DNA from 3 places in the Anaerobacillus sp. QJM3NY_32 genome. Region 3 is predicted to be linked to each of the others. Evidence: a T-box and tRNA genes for the amino acid it is inferred to sense, from the RefSeq annotation. Region 3 holds a T-box; the other regions hold tRNA genes.
What was found. A T-box is a leader RNA that pairs with one kind of tRNA and senses whether it is charged. The one in region 3 lies ahead of tyrS (tyrosine--tRNA ligase), so its partner is inferred to be a tRNA-Tyr.
Positions count from the first base shown of each region.

Region 1: it encodes a tRNA-Tyr, which carries the amino acid that the T-box ahead of tyrS (tyrosine--tRNA ligase) is inferred to sense. The anticodon was not compared.
Region 2: it encodes a tRNA-Tyr, which carries the amino acid that the T-box ahead of tyrS (tyrosine--tRNA ligase) is inferred to sense. The anticodon was not compared.

Region 1 covers NZ_CM149684.1:168,180-173,241, reverse strand. Annotated here, with positions in the region: gene rocF (arginase) at 1-816, opposite strand, end outside; tRNA gene AC0VYH_RS00995 (tRNA-Ala) at 1,076-1,151, opposite strand; tRNA gene AC0VYH_RS00990 (tRNA-Gly) at 1,155-1,228, opposite strand; tRNA gene AC0VYH_RS00985 (tRNA-Gly) at 1,239-1,313, opposite strand; tRNA gene AC0VYH_RS00980 (tRNA-Lys) at 1,317-1,392, opposite strand; tRNA gene AC0VYH_RS00975 (tRNA-Tyr) at 1,397-1,481, opposite strand; tRNA gene AC0VYH_RS00970 (tRNA-Thr) at 1,492-1,567, opposite strand; tRNA gene AC0VYH_RS00965 (tRNA-Val) at 1,645-1,720, opposite strand; tRNA gene AC0VYH_RS00960 (tRNA-Glu) at 1,743-1,817, opposite strand; tRNA gene AC0VYH_RS00955 (tRNA-Thr) at 1,824-1,899, opposite strand; tRNA gene AC0VYH_RS00950 (tRNA-Asn) at 1,904-1,978, opposite strand; rRNA gene rrf (5S ribosomal RNA) at 1,989-2,105, opposite strand; rRNA gene AC0VYH_RS00940 (23S ribosomal RNA) at 2,362-5,062, opposite strand, start outside.
Region 2 covers NZ_CM149684.1:2,429,022-2,434,083, reverse strand. Annotated here, with positions in the region: gene AC0VYH_RS12760 (alanine/glycine:cation symporter family protein) at 1-669, opposite strand, end outside; gene AC0VYH_RS12755 (spore coat protein) at 793-1,077, opposite strand; gene AC0VYH_RS12750 (hypothetical protein) at 1,089-1,274, opposite strand; gene kynU (kynureninase) at 1,333-2,610, opposite strand; tRNA gene AC0VYH_RS12740 (tRNA-Leu) at 2,773-2,857, shown strand; tRNA gene AC0VYH_RS12735 (tRNA-Arg) at 2,868-2,944, shown strand; tRNA gene AC0VYH_RS12730 (tRNA-Met) at 2,959-3,035, shown strand; tRNA gene AC0VYH_RS12725 (tRNA-Tyr) at 3,053-3,137, shown strand; tRNA gene AC0VYH_RS12720 (tRNA-Gln) at 3,142-3,216, shown strand; tRNA gene AC0VYH_RS12715 (tRNA-Gly) at 3,222-3,295, shown strand; tRNA gene AC0VYH_RS12710 (tRNA-Arg) at 3,387-3,460, shown strand; gene AC0VYH_RS12705 (ATP-binding protein) at 3,595-4,905, shown strand.
Region 3 covers NZ_CM149684.1:3,115,466-3,120,527, reverse strand. Annotated here, with positions in the region: gene AC0VYH_RS16345 (transglycosylase domain-containing protein) at 1-3,063, opposite strand, end outside; T-box leader at 3,204-3,426, shown strand; gene tyrS (tyrosine--tRNA ligase) at 3,515-4,780, shown strand; gene rpsD (30S ribosomal protein S4) at 5,003-5,062, opposite strand, start outside.

The sequences.
Region 1 (5,062 bases), 1.4 Mb from region 3:
TTCAACGAATTCTGCAGAAGTTAAAATGTTTGATTCTGCAAGCATTTCCATCGCAAGATGACTCTCACGATAGCTAATTCCTCCAAGTACTGGTGTACCTACTCCAGGAGCATCGTGCGGATCAAGTCCATCAAGGTCAAGACTTAAATGCACCCCATCAGTGTCTTTCGATACATACTCGATAGCCTCTTCCATTACTTGCGTCATACCCATACGGTCAACTTCATGCATCGTATATACTTTAATACCTTTTTCTTTAATCAGTTTACGCTCACCATCATCAAGAGAACGAGCTCCGATAATCACAATGTTTTCTGGTTTAATTTTAGGTGAATATCCTGAAATGCTAGTTAAAGACTCATCACCAATACCAAGACTAACTGCAAGTGGCATTCCATGAATATTTCCTGATGGTGACGTTTCGGAGTTATTTAAATCACCATGCGCATCGTACCAAATAACGCCTAAATTTTCATAATTACGTGCTACACCGGCAAGAGTGCCAATAGCAATACTATGATCTCCACCAAACACTAGTGGAAAGCGCTTTCGATTAATCACTTCATTTACAACATTTGAAAGCTTTTCGCTAGCATCAGCAACTTCTTTCAAATTTTTAAGTTGATGATCCTGTTCTTCTGGACGCTTTTCTGGCCTTCCTATTTCAATATCCCCAAGATCTTCAATATCGTAATTCAAATTTGATAACCGTTCTACAATTCCAGCATATCTGATCGCACTTGGACCCATGTCTACCCCGCGTCTCATTTGGCCAAGATCCATTGGTACTCCTATAATCGAAAGTTTATTATTCATTATGTAGCCTCCTCGTATCCTAGTCTAGCTCTATTCTACCCATATTCCAGTAAATGACTCAACCTGACATAAAATACGAATAAATATTCATACAATTACGTAAATTGATGTTCTTTACGGATAAATATAAGGAACAGTAGCCTGGCCGTGGAGGATCTGAATCATATATCATCTGCAAGGCGCATTAGAAATAGAAAAGTTTCCTACTTCAAAATGATTTTATGACATAAAAAAAACCCTAAACATTGTTTAAGGAAAATGGTGGAGCCTAGCGGGATCGAACCGCTGACCTCCTGCGTGCAAGGCAGGCGCTCTCCCAGCTGAGCTAAGGCCCCATTTGGAGCGGGTGATGGGGATCGAACCCACGACATCAGCTTGGAAGGCTGAGGTTTTACCACTAAACTACACCCGCATATAAAGTTTGGAGCGGAAGACGGGATTCGAACCCGCGACCCCCACCTTGGCAAGGTGATGTTCTACCACTGAACTACTTCCGCATATGGTGAGCCATGAAGGACTCGAACCTTCGACCCTCTGATTAAAAGTCAGATGCTCTACCAACTGAGCTAATGGCTCTTACTGGTGGAGGGGGACGGATTCGAACCGCCGAACCCTGAGGGAGCGGATTTACAGTCCGCCGCGTTTAGCCACTTCGCTACCCCTCCACTGGAAAAATGGTGCCGGCCAGAGGACTTGAACCCCCAACCTACTGATTACAAATCAGTTGCTCTACCAATTGAGCTAGGCCGGCAAATATATAGTATTAACAAATAAAAAAGAGTGCACTCTACTGAGTACTCCTGAAGGTAAAGCAATTATTAAGAAAAATGGTGGAGGATGACGGGCTCGAACCGCCGACCCTCTGCTTGTAAGGCAGATGCTCTCCCAGCTGAGCTAATCCTCCACAGAGTATAGATAAATTAAATTGGTGACCCGTACGGGATTCGAACCCGTGTTACCGCCGTGAAAGGGCGGTGTCTTAACCGCTTGACCAACGGGCCATGTCCTGGAGCTTCCAACCGGATTCGAACCGATGACCCCTTCCTTACCATGGAAGTGCTCTACCTGCTGAGCTATGGAAGCATAATGGCTCCACAGGTAGGATTCGAACCTACGACCGATCGGTTAACAGCCGATTGCTCTACCACTGAGCTACTGTGGAATATTGGTCAGCCTGGCAACGTCCTACTCTTGCAGGGGGAGATCCCCCAACTACCATCGGCGCTGAAGAGCTTAACTTCCGTGTTCGGCATGGGAACGGGTGTGGCCTCTTCGCCATCATTACCAGACTAATCAAAGGTTGTTCCACTAGAAAGTGTTTAACCAAGGACAAGATATATCTTACTATATTTCTTTATAAAGATCAAGAAAAATTTTCATTCCTTGAAAACTAGATAGCACGCACAACGTTTTCCAATAACAATGTCTAGTTCCGCAGGCTACATTCTTGCCCATTTCACTCTTTCACTTCAGGCGAAAAGCGCCTTACGTTCAAGAGCTCCAATGGTCTACGAAAGTGACCAAGCCTGCTTTACTTTTCGTTTTTAGGTTAAGCCCTCGATCGATTAGTATTCGTCAGCTCCACGTGTTGCCACGCTTCCACCCCGAACCTATCTACCTCATCATCTCTAAGGGATCTTACCAGCTTCATGCTGTGGGAAATCTCATCTCGAGGGGGGCTTCATGCTTAGATGCTTTCAGCACTTATCCCTTCCACACGTAGCTACCCAGCTATGCTCCTGGCGGAACAACTGGTACACCAGCGGTGTGTCCATCCCGGTCCTCTCGTACTAAGGACAGCTCCTCTCAAATTTCCTGCGCCCGCGACGGATAGGGACCGAACTGTCTCACGACGTTCTGAACCCAGCTCGCGTACCGCTTTAATGGGCGAACAGCCCAACCCTTGGGACCTACTTCAGCCCCAGGATGCGATGAGCCGACATCGAGGTGCCAAACCTCCCCGTCGATGTGGACTCTTGGGGGAGATAAGCCTGTTATCCCCAGGGTAGCTTTTATCCGTTGAGCGATGGCCCTTCCATGCGGAACCACCGGATCACTAAGCCCGACTTTCGTCCCTGCTCGACTTGTAGGTCTCGCAGTCAAGCTCCCTTGTGCCTTTACACTCTGCGAATGATTTCCAACCATTCTGAGGGAACCTTTGGGCGCCTCCGTTACACTTTAGGAGGCGACCGCCCCAGTCAAACTGCCCACCTGACACTGTCTCCGCACCGGATCACGGTGCTGGGTTAGAATGTCAGTACAGCCAGGGTAGTATCCCACCGACGCCTCCATCGAACCTGGCGGTCCGACTTCTATGGCTCCTACCTATCCTGTACAAGCTGTACCAAAATCCAATATCAGGCTACAGTAAAGCTCCATGGGGTCTTTCCGTCCTGTCGCGGGTAACCTGCATCTTCACAGGTACTATAATTTCACCGGGTCTCTCGTTGAGACAGTATCCAAGTCGTTGCACCTTTCGTGCGGGTCGGAACTTACCCGACAAGGAATTTCGCTACCTTAGGACCGTTATAGTTACGGCCGCCGTTTACTGGGGCTTCGATTCAGAGCTTCTCCCGTAAGGGATAACCCCTCCTCTTAACCTTCCAGCACCGGGCAGGTGTCAGCCCCTATACTTCGCCTTACGGCTTTGCAGAGACCTGTGTTTTTGCTAAACAGTCGCTTGGATCTTTTCACTGCGGCTCCCCTGGGCTATAAACCCGAGGAAGCACCCCTTCTCCCGAAGTTACGGGGTCATTTTGCCGAGTTCCTTAACGAGAGTTCTCCCGATCGTCTTAGGATTCTCTCCTCGCCTACCTGTGTCGGTTTGCGGTACGGGCACCTTTTTCCTCACTAGAGGCTTTTCTTGGCAGCGTAGAATCAAGGACTTCGGTACTAAATTTCCCTCGCCATCACGACTCAGCCTTCATGGTGAACGGATTTGCCTATTCACCAGCCTAATCGCTTGGACGCGCATTTCCAGTAGCGCGCTCTCCCTATCTTTCTGCGTCCCCCCGTCGTTCAAACGGAAAGGAGGTGGTACAGGAATATCAACCTGTTATCCATCGCCTACGCCTTTCGGCCTCGGCTTAGGTCCCGACTAACCCTGAGCGGACGAGCCTTCCTCAGGAAACCTTGGGCTTTCGACGGACAAGATTCTCACTTGTCTTTCGCTACTCATACCGGCATTCTCACTTCTAAGCGCTCCACCAGTCCTTTCGGTCTGACTTCACAGCCCTTAGAACGCTCTCCTACCATTGTCGTAAGACAATCCACAGCTTCGGTGATACGTTTAGCCCCGGTACATTTTCGGCGCAGCGTCACTCGACCAGTGAGCTATTACGCACTCTTTAAATGATGGCTGCTTCTAAGCCAACATCCTGGTTGTCTAAGCAACGCCACATCCTTTTCCACTTAACGTATACTTTGGGACCTTAGCTGGTGGTCTGGGCTGTTTCCCTCTCGACTACGGATCTTATCACTCGCAGTCTGACTCCCGCGGATAAATCGTTGGCATTCGGAGTTTGACTGGATTCGGTAATCCGGTAAGGACCCCTAGTCCAATCAGTGCTCTACCTCCAAGATTCTTGCCGCGAGGCTAGCCCTAAAGCTATTTCGGAGAGAACCAGCTATCTCCAGGTTCGATTGGCATTTCACCGCTACCCACACCTCATCCCCGCATTTTTCAACATGCGTGGGTTCGGGCCTCCATTCAGTGTTACCTGAACTTCACCCTGGACATGGGTAGATCACCTGGTTTCGGGTCTACGACCACGTACTATTTCGCCCTATTCAGACTCGCTTTCGCTGCGGCTCCGCCTTCTCAGCTTAACCTTGCACGGGATCGTAACTCGCCGGTTCATTCTACAAAAGGCACGCTGTCACCCATTAACGGGCTCCAACTAGTTGTAGGCACACGGTTTCAGGTTCTTTTTCACTCCCCTTCCGGGGTGCTTTTCACCTTTCCCTCACGGTACTGGTTCACTATCGGTCACTAGAGAGTATTTAGCCTTGGGAGATGGTCCTCCCGGATTCCGACGGGGTTTCACGTGTCCCGCCGTACTCAGGATCCGTCTCGGAGGGCATCGGATTTTGACTACAGGATTGTTACCTTCTCTGATGGACCTTTCCAGGTCGCTTCGTCTATCCGTGCCTTTGTAACTCCAAAGAGACGTCCTACAACCCCAGAGGGCAAGCCCTCTGGTTTGGGCTGATTCCGTTTCGCTCGCCGCTACTCAGGAAATCGCGT
Region 2 (5,062 bases), 690 kb from region 3:
GCCTGCAATATATGTAAGTACCATGAATGGAACAATCTTCTCAGCTACAGAACCAATTCTACGTATTCCACCGAATACAACAATTGATATAAGGATAATTAATAAGACACCTGTTACCCAAGTCGGTAATCCAAAAGAACTTTCTGAGAGTGTTGAAATGGAGTTGGTTTGGACCATGACACTTGGAATGATTTCAATCATCAGTCCAAAAGCGAATAGAGATGAAGCGAACTTCCATCCCAAGCCTTTTTTTATGTAATACATTGGGCCACCAACATAAACGCCATTTTTGTCTTCCTCTCGGTATTTGATCCCAAGAACAATTTCCGAGAATTTTGTAGACATTCCAATAATAGCGACAATCCACATCCAGAAAATAGCGCCAGGTCCTCCAAAAGCGATTGCCACAGGAACCCCAACAATGTTTGTAGCACCTGCAGTAGATGCGAGAGCGGAGGCAAAGGCTTGAAATGGAGAAATTGTTCCATCACCTTTTTCTTTTTTGAAAATTTTACCGATGGTATGTTTTAAAGCGTGGGGAAAAAAGATTATTTGAAAGAAGCCGAGGCGGATTGTTAAAAATAATCCACCGCCTAAGAGTAAAATCATCATAGGATAACCCCAGATGAACGCGGAAAATTCAGTTATTGCATTAAGAATATAGTCCATATCAATCTCTCCTTATAGGTAATACTCATTTAATTATCCATATAAAGGGAGGCCGAAACGCTATTTACAAAATTATGAAAAAATGAGCATAAAGACACAGAGCCGGTTTTCACCGGCTCTGGATTAATGGACCTGGGGAGGCTGATTATTCTGTTGTTGCTGCGGAGCTGTTAGTTGGTTTTTAACTTGTTGAATTTCATTGGTTTGGGCTTTGGCAGCTGGCTGATAATACCCTTTTTGTTTAGCGTATTGATAAAGGTTATACTGTCGCTGCTCATCAGTATTTCTAATTTGTTGAAGAGCCTGACGAAGTTGTTGATTGTCAGCTTGAGAAATGACGCTCCCGTAATTACTTAAGCTGCTGTTCAATACGGATAAATAATCATTTACCATGTCTTTCTCATTCATAAAATCCCTCCTTAACTTAAGAAGCCGATTAATTGTTGTTGTGTGTTGCGTGCGTCTTGTGCATCCTTTTGAAGCATTTGCTTAAGCTGCGGACAAGTACAAGATTGGGCATAGGAATCAAGTTTGTTTGCGAGTGTTTCATGTCCGCCGATCATGTGACGCAGGTTTTGAAGTTCAAGTTCGTTCAGCTGAGTCATCCTGTTTCCCTCCTTCATTTCACATAGTATGAATGGAGAAAAACCAAATTATACTCACTTAAGCGATAACATTTCGCTCGTTAGAAAACTGCTGATACGTTTTTTTAATCATAATACTCTTTAGAATTTGGACAACATGATAAACATCTTCAAATGATGAATAGAGAGCAATTGGTGCAAGGCGAATGACGTTTGGTGAGCGGAAATCTGGAATGACGCCTTTTTGTTTTAGCGCTTTGCAAATTCGAGCAGCTTCATCGTGCTCGAGACAAATATGCCCACCCCGTCGATCATCTTCTGATGGATTAGTGATTGTAAAACCATCTTCAGCAAGATTTTCTTTAATAAGACACATTAAATAGTTGGTAAGAGACAATGATTTTTCTCGAATCGCATCTATGCCAGCTTCGTTCATCAATTCCAAAGCTCCTATTAAAGGAGCCATACTAAAAATGTGGGGTGTGCCTATTTGAAATGCGCCAGCGGTTTCAGCATGAGTAAGCGTATGGCTCATATCGAATTGCACTTCTTTCTTGGAACTGAACCATCCAGCAAGACCGGGTCGTCTGCCAAGGTGGTTTTCGTGCACAAAAAGTCCACCAACACCACCAGGGCCACTATTTAAGTACTTGTATGTACACCAAACCGCGAAGTCAACGTTCCAGTCGTGAAGTTTATGTGGAATGGCTCCGATTGAATGAGCTAAGTCAAAGCCAATGATTACTCCTTTAGAATGGGCTGCTTTTGTGATTTTTTCTATATTTAGTAATTGTCCGCTCCGGTAAAGTACGGAAGGGAGGAGAATAAGGGCTATAGTCTCATCGATGGCCTCAATGATATCTTCTTCCAGGATTGTTCTTCCGTCACGGCTCGGAACTTGTACTAGATTAGTTTTTGGGGATAACCCATGGAGTTCAAGCTGACTTTGAATAGCATAAATGTCAGATGGAAATGTTAAAGAATCGGCTAGTATTTTTGTTTTGTTTCCTGAAGGTTTAAAAAAAGTAGCGAGCATCTGATGAAGGTTAGTTGTAATTGAACCGGTAGTAATTGTTTCAGAAGCATGTGAACCGATTAGCGTTGATGTCATCTCACCGATGTTTTCTGCCATATAAAACCAGGGCTGCTTTCCATCAGACCAGCCATCAATTCCATGTTGCTTCCAGTCATCAAGAGATCGAAGAAGGGATGCTTCCGCATTCTTTGATAGAAGACCAAGTGAATTACCATCCAAATATAGCGTATTTGGATTTAAGTAAAACTTATCACGTAAATGGGCTAAAGGGTCTTTCTTGTCGAATTCTTTTGCGCCTGTAATGGACTGTGATAAACTCATATGTAACAGCTCCTTTTCTACAACTTATCGTATGAGAGGGAGAAGAGCATGTCAACGCTTTCACTCTTTGCAAAAGAAACTTTCTACATTTTTTTAGAATAACGATTGACATTTTAAATGATTCAATGGTATATTATTAAACGTCGCTGATGCACAGCACATGCGGGTGTGGCGGAATTGGCAGACGCGCTAGACTTAGGATCTAGTGTCTTACGACGTGGGGGTTCAAGTCCCTTCACCCGCACCATATATTTTTTGCGCCCGTAGCTCAATTGGATAGAGCGTCTGACTACGGATCAGAAGGTTAGGGATTCGACTTCTCTCGGGCGCACCATACATAATTTAAGTGGCGGTGTAGCTCAGCTGGCTAGAGCGTACGGTTCATACCCGTGAGGTCGGGGGTTCGATCCCCTCCGCCGCTACCATATTACAATTTCATCATGGAGGGGTAGCGAAGTGGCTAAACGCGGCGGACTGTAAATCCGCTCCCTCAGGGTTCGGCGGTTCGAATCCGTCCCCCTCCACCATGATTGGGCTATAGCCAAGCGGTAAGGCAACGGATTTTGATTCCGTCATGCGTTGGTTCGAATCCAGCTAGCCCAGCCATTTTTGCGGGTGTAGTTTAGTGGTAAAACCTCAGCCTTCCAAGCTGATGTCGTGGGTTCGATCCCCATCACCCGCTCCATTACATATTGTAGAAGAGTTTTAAAAGCTACTTCACAACCTGATTTTAATCATGGTATACTTTTGTTGAGATGGAATACCATTCATATCGTGCGCCTTTAGCTCAGTAGGATAGAGCAACAGCCTTCTAAGCTGTGGGTCAGAGGTTCGAATCCTCTAAGGCGCATACCCAAAACTCCTTGAATAAGATTACTTATTCAAGGAGTTTTTTTATCCTATTAATGGCACATGTGTGTTTGCACATACGCTCCATTTCCAATAAACTAGTAATTAATAAATCACTTAGGAAATGGTGACGAAATGAAGCGATATAAAGGAAGAATTATATCTGTTGTAACGTTTTTAATAGCGATTTTATTATGGGATTATTGGCTTTATTCTGTTAATGGAATTAAAATCAATTGGTTAATGGACATATTCTTTACGATCTCAGTTATGGTAATTGTTTGGTGGTTCTCTTCTTATTATGATCGCTCTGTCATACTTCTGTCCAAATTAAAAGATAGTGAGGAAAAATATCGTAAACTATCAGAAAACTATAATAGTGTCATAAACAGCTTAAACGAAGTTGTTTTTCAAACTGGAATAGATGGTAGTTGGATCTGGTTGAATGAAGCGTGGGGTGAGTTAACTGGATACGACGTTCAGGAATCAATAGGCACATACAGCTTATCTTATATACATCCAGATGATCGGCTGAATATACATAAAGAATTATCTCGATTCCAAGATGGCGCAGAAAAATCTAACGTATTTGAATTCAGGGTTCAGAAAAAAGGCGGGGGGTTCGTCTGGTGTGAGGTCTTTATTAAATATGAATATAGCTCTAAAGGAAGATTTGAAGGAATGACAGGAACGATTAAGGATAAAACCTTTAGAAAGCAATCAGAAGAGCGGTTACTTAAAACAAATGAAGCCCTTGCGGTTAAATCTGAAAAGCTAGCATCAGCTGCACAGCTTGCCGCTGGAATTGCTCATGAAGTTCGGAATCCTCTAACATCAGTGAAAGGATTTCTTCAACTGCTTGAGAAGAAGGAATCCACTATGCCGTATTTTGAAATAATCTTTTCAGAAATATCCCGTATCGAATTAGTGCTAAGTGAACTCCTAACGCTAGCAAAGCCGCATAGTACATTATTTACGAATGTTGAAATGAAAGGTTTATTAAAGCAGGTCTCAACCTTGATTGAGTCTAATGCTCTATTGAACGATGTGACATTACAAACGAATTTTGGGAATGAGGAAGCAGTTGTTTTTGCTGATCCTAATCAAATAAAGCAAGTGTTTATTAATCTCATGAAAAACGCTATTGAAGCAATGAGTCTAATGGAGAAATCGAAATATCTTCATGTGAGTATGGATGTTCAAGAGATGTTTATATCTGTAAGGATTACCGACAATGGCGCCGGTATTTCTAAAGAAGATATTGATCGACTAGGGGAACCATTTTTTACAACAAAAGAGAGTGGTACTGGGCTTGGGTTATCAGTGTGTTTGAAGATTATAGAACAACACGGAGGAGAGTTATTAATTGAGAGTGAAGAAGGGCGAGGGTCTACATTTGAAATGAAACTACCTCGTCTTATGATAGATCAGCACATATTGGAATGAAAGGCGAGTGAAACGAAGATTTTACTCGAATGTGCCCGAATCAAGAATCAATAGGATAAGCTAATATAGCTGAAAATTAGAAAAAGACGAACGATACTTGTTATTCGAAGTTGTTTATTCACTTTTGATGAGTTTTTTAGGTGTGTTTCTTTTGTTT
Region 3 (5,062 bases):
TCCATTGTTATTTCCATTACCGGAGTTGTTGGAGTTGTTATCATTTGCATTTTCACCGGTGTTGGTATTCCCTTCATTTGAAGGTGAATCTTCTGAGTTGCTGGATTCATCACTATCATTATCGGAGGGAGCATTATTTTCGTTCTCTTCATTATCAGAAGCTTCATCATTTTCTTCATCTGTTGAAGGTTCTGCTTCTTGCTTTTTCTCAGGTTTTGGCTCTGGTTTATCAGACCAATCTCCATTTGTTACTTTAGCCGATGGTCCCGATTCATTCCCAGCTACATCAACTGCTGTTACGTAATAGGCATATGCACCAGAAGGGATGTTGAATGAGCTACCATCAGATGCTTTTACGCTTCCAAGCTTCGTAAATGAACTACTACCGTTCGAAGCGCGATAAATACGATAACCAACAATATCACTTTCACCTGAAGCACCCCAATTTAGTGAAGAGCCACTTATTGAAACGCCACCAACTGCGCCTGGTTTTTTCCCATTTTCTGAAGCAGTTTTTCCTTCTGAAACGATATTTAAATCACTAAATCCAGAAGGGAGAAGCTGTGAAATATCAACTCCTGAGAAGTAATCCTCTTTAATCATGACTCCGCTGGATACAAACTCTTCTGGAGTGGAACTAAGTGCTTGATAGGTCTTACCATTCATGATGACATAACGTCCTTGAGTGAGACTGTCATCCACTTCAGTTGGTACATACTTTGCGTTGAATAGATCAGTTTTGACAAGTCCGGCTTTTTGACAGAGATCAGAAGCGAGCTTTCCAGATATACCACAGAACGAACGTCGCACAATACCCGTTGGCATTTTGAATGATTCTTTTGGATCCATTATTTCTGGTTTTTTATCATAAGCGGCATTAGCAAATAGTGCCCATAAGTTTTTGTTTCTGTTGGCATATTGACTATCCATGCTAATTTGTTTGTCATATCCAGTCCATACACCTAGTGAAACATTAGGATTGACTGCTACAAACCATGAATCATAATAATTTTGTCCAGTTCCTGTTTTTCCTGCCCAATCAGAAGCGAATTTTAATTTCCCTGGAATGTCTTGGGCAGTACCCTGGTTAACTACATCACGCATCATATCGATTGATAGATAGGCAGTTTGAGGACTGAAAACATCCACTGGTTCTGGTTTTTGTTCGAAAATGGTGTTTCCATCGCGGTCAACTATTTTATCAATTAAATAAGCATCAACAAACTTTCCTCCATTAGCAAACGTGCCAAATGCGTTGGTATTCTCTTCGACACTTACTCCCCGTTGTAGCGCACCAATTGCCATTGAAGGATTGGTTCGATCATCAAGAGTCATTGTACTAAAGCCCATCTTCACCAAATAGTCGGTTGCGTCCACTGGGTTCATTTTATTATAGACTCGAACAGCTGGAACGTTATAAGACCTTTCCAACGCTTTACGTGCAGTTACAAGACCATGGTAGTTTGATGAATAGTTACCAGGATTATATCCATCTTGAATTGGTAAGTCTGGCACAATATAGCCAGGCTGAACTTTTCCCATTTCCATTGCCGGGGCATAGTCAAGCAATGGTTTCATTGTAGAACCGTTTGATCGATAGGCGTCTGTAGCATGGTTAAGTTCTTCTTGCGCGAAATCCCTTCCACCAACAAATGAAAGAATTTTTCCAGATTCATTTTCGATGAGGATACTACCTACTTGCATAGGAAATTCTTTATTTTCAAGCTCTCCAGTTTCAGGATTTTGCACGGAGAGGGTTTTAGCACTTTGGAAATAGCTTCCGTTTTCTAGCACTTTATCTCTTGCAGCATTCATAGATTCATAAATATCTTTGTCAATTGTAGTATAAATTTTATATCCATTTTTGCGAAGCTCTTTCTCTGCATTACTCATAAATTCAAGGAATACATCTGAATTTTCTTGAACTTCTTCCCATTTCAAATCCATTTTCTTGGCTATTTCCGTTGCAGATCTACCAGTAACGTTAGCATCATAAGTGATTTGATTGTAATAGTCTACACTCTTCGAAAGTTCCTTCCCGTCATATCCTTCTTCATTCGCGATCTGCTCGGCAAGAACTCGCTTCGCACGATCTTCAATCTCAAATGTAAGGTAAGGGTATTTTTCTACTGGCGAAGGCGAAGACTCAGCTAGATTTTTTTCAATATCGTATTCTAGCGCTTTGTTATACTCTTCTTCAGTGATTGTTTCTTCTTCATACATACGATATAGAACAAATTCCATCCGATCGATTCCAGCTGAAAGATCCTTCTTTACCTCACCCGAATTTGTAAAAGGGGTGTATGTATAAGGGTTTTTGGGAATACCTGCAATGAATGCAGCTTGAGGCAAATTTAAATCACTAGCATTTACACCAAATATGCCCTGTGAGGCTGCTTGTACGCCCGCAATATTATTACCGGAAGCATTTCGTCCATAAGGAACGATATTAAGGTATGCTTCTAGAATTTCTTCTTTATTAAAGAAATTTTCGAGTCGAAGAGCGAGTAGCATTTCTTTTGCTTTTCGTTCGAAAGAAACTTCTCTTGTTAGAATCTGGTTCTTAACTAACTGTTGTGTTAATGTACTACCACCGCTTCGATCATCTGAATTGGTGACTTCTTGAAGAACGGCACGTCCAATTGCTTTTGGAACAATACCATCGTGATCGAAGAAATATTCATCTTCTGTGGAAATAACTGCTTTTTGTAGAAGAGGAGAAACGTTTTTTAACTCAACCTCTTTTCGCTCAATATCAGAACGAAAGTTACCAAGAAGAACATCACCTGCAAAATATACCTCACTGGTTTCTTCATAGTTATAAACGTCTCTCTTCATCTCATCGTAAGAGCGAATCGGTTCATCTTTAACAAGTGATGCGAAATATCCTGCACCAACACCACCGGCGAAAATAGTGCCCATTAGACCTAGCACGATAAAAATAAGAAATAAATTCCAAGTCACTTTGTAGGCGATCCTGGACCCGGTTAAGATGTTATATTCTTGTAATCTATCAATGAACGCGTTCCACTTCTGCCTGATAGAAGAAAAAAGCTCTCGCATTCCTATACCCCCTCAAATTAATCCTGTTTATTATAGCATATGTCGTCGAGATTTGTATAAACTGGTAGGGATTTCTGTAGGCTTAGAATTGACATGATTTTACCTTTGTGATATTAATTTAATTAGTGTTTTTTAATGAACGACATGCCTTGATTGGACGAAGTAGCATTTTTCTCCCTTTTTCAGAGAGCTGATGTGCGGTGAGAATCAGCATAAAGGAAAATGTGAATTACCTCCATGAGCATCTAATGGGAAAGACAGTGTCTGTGTAGCATTAGACGGTTCAGACCGTTATTCTGACTGAGTGGGAGAAAGGTTACTTTCTTCAACAAGGGTGGTACCGCGATGAAACTCGTCCCTTTTCTGGGGCGGGTTTTTTTTGTTTTTTTGCCCATTTGGATTATTTTAGTGGTTTGCCAAAAGATATTATTAACGAAAGGAAGTCGATTACATGCACATATTAGAAGAATTAGAAGCAAGAGGACTTTTAAATCAAGTTACAGATAGAGAGGGCCTTGAAAAGGAACTTTCAGAAAACCGCATTGCTCTTTATTCTGGCTTTGATCCTACAGCTGATAGCCTTCATATTGGGCATCTTTTGCCTATTCTAGCCCTACGTAGATTTCAGTTAGCTGGCCACACGCCGATTGCGCTTGTTGGTGGAGCTACTGGGCTGATTGGTGACCCTAGTGGCCGTTCAAATGAACGTACGTTGAATTCAGAAGACATTGTAAAAGATTGGACGAATAAGTTACAGGGACAGCTTGCTCGCTTTTTGGATTTTGGAACAGATGCGAACTCTGCAAAAGCTGTAAACAACTACGACTGGATTGGGGAGCTAAATGTTATTCCATTCCTGCGTGATGTTGGAAAGAACTTTGGTTTGAACTATATGCTTGCGAAAGATTCTGTTACTTCACGTCTTGAAGCGGGAATTTCTTTTACAGAATTTACGTATATGATTCTTCAATCATATGATTTTCTTCAGCTTTACCGGAAAGAAAACTGTCGTCTTCAAATTGGAGGAAGTGACCAATGGGGGAACATTACAGCAGGTCTTGAACTGATTCGTAAAGAAGAAGGCAGCGAAGAGTCTTCAAAAGCCTATGGAGCAACATTCCCACTTGTTACGAAGAGTGATGGTTCTAAGTTCGGTAAATCTGAAGGTGGAGCGATTTGGCTTGATGCCGATAAAACCTCTCCTTACGAATTCTATCAGTTCTGGATTAACACAGATGATCGTGATGTTGTGAAATTTCTTCATTACTTTACATTTTTAAGTATTGAAGAAATTAAAGAGATTGAATCAAAACATATCGAAGCACCGGAAAAGAGAGAAGCTCATCGTACTCTTGCTGAAGAAGTGACAAAGCTTGTTCACGGAGAAGAAAAGCTTCAGCAGGCAATCAACATCTCGGAAGCGCTGTTCAGTGGTGACATTAAACAGCTAACAGCTGATGAAATCCGTTTAGGATTTAAGGATGTTCCTTCTTTCCATGTAGAAGATAATGAAAAGGGACTTATCGATCTTCTTGTAGAAGCTGGTATTTCTTCATCTAAGCGCCAGGCAAGAGAAGATGTTAAAAATGGAGCGGTGTATATCAACGGTGAACGGTGTCAGGAAATGGATAAAGTTATTTCAGAAAGCGACCAAATCGAAAATCAATACGTGATTATTCGTAGAGGGAAGAAGAAATATTTCCTTCTTACGTATTAATCATTTAGCTATTTTAACTAATACTGGTGATTCCCAATAACGGTTGGTTATCACAGAGAGTAAATGAGTAAAAAATCACCAGCGGTTATGAACAGCCAATCATTAAGAGGAAGACCCTCCCATTGAAAAGAGGAGGATCTTCCTCTTTTTTTTATATTTTTTGTACTAAGTAAATTTGGACATAAAAAACCCCGGAATAAGTTCCGGGGTTTTTGAAACAGCTTAACGAGAGTAGTACTCAACGATAAGAGCTTCAGTGATTTCAGCAGGAAGTTCAGAACG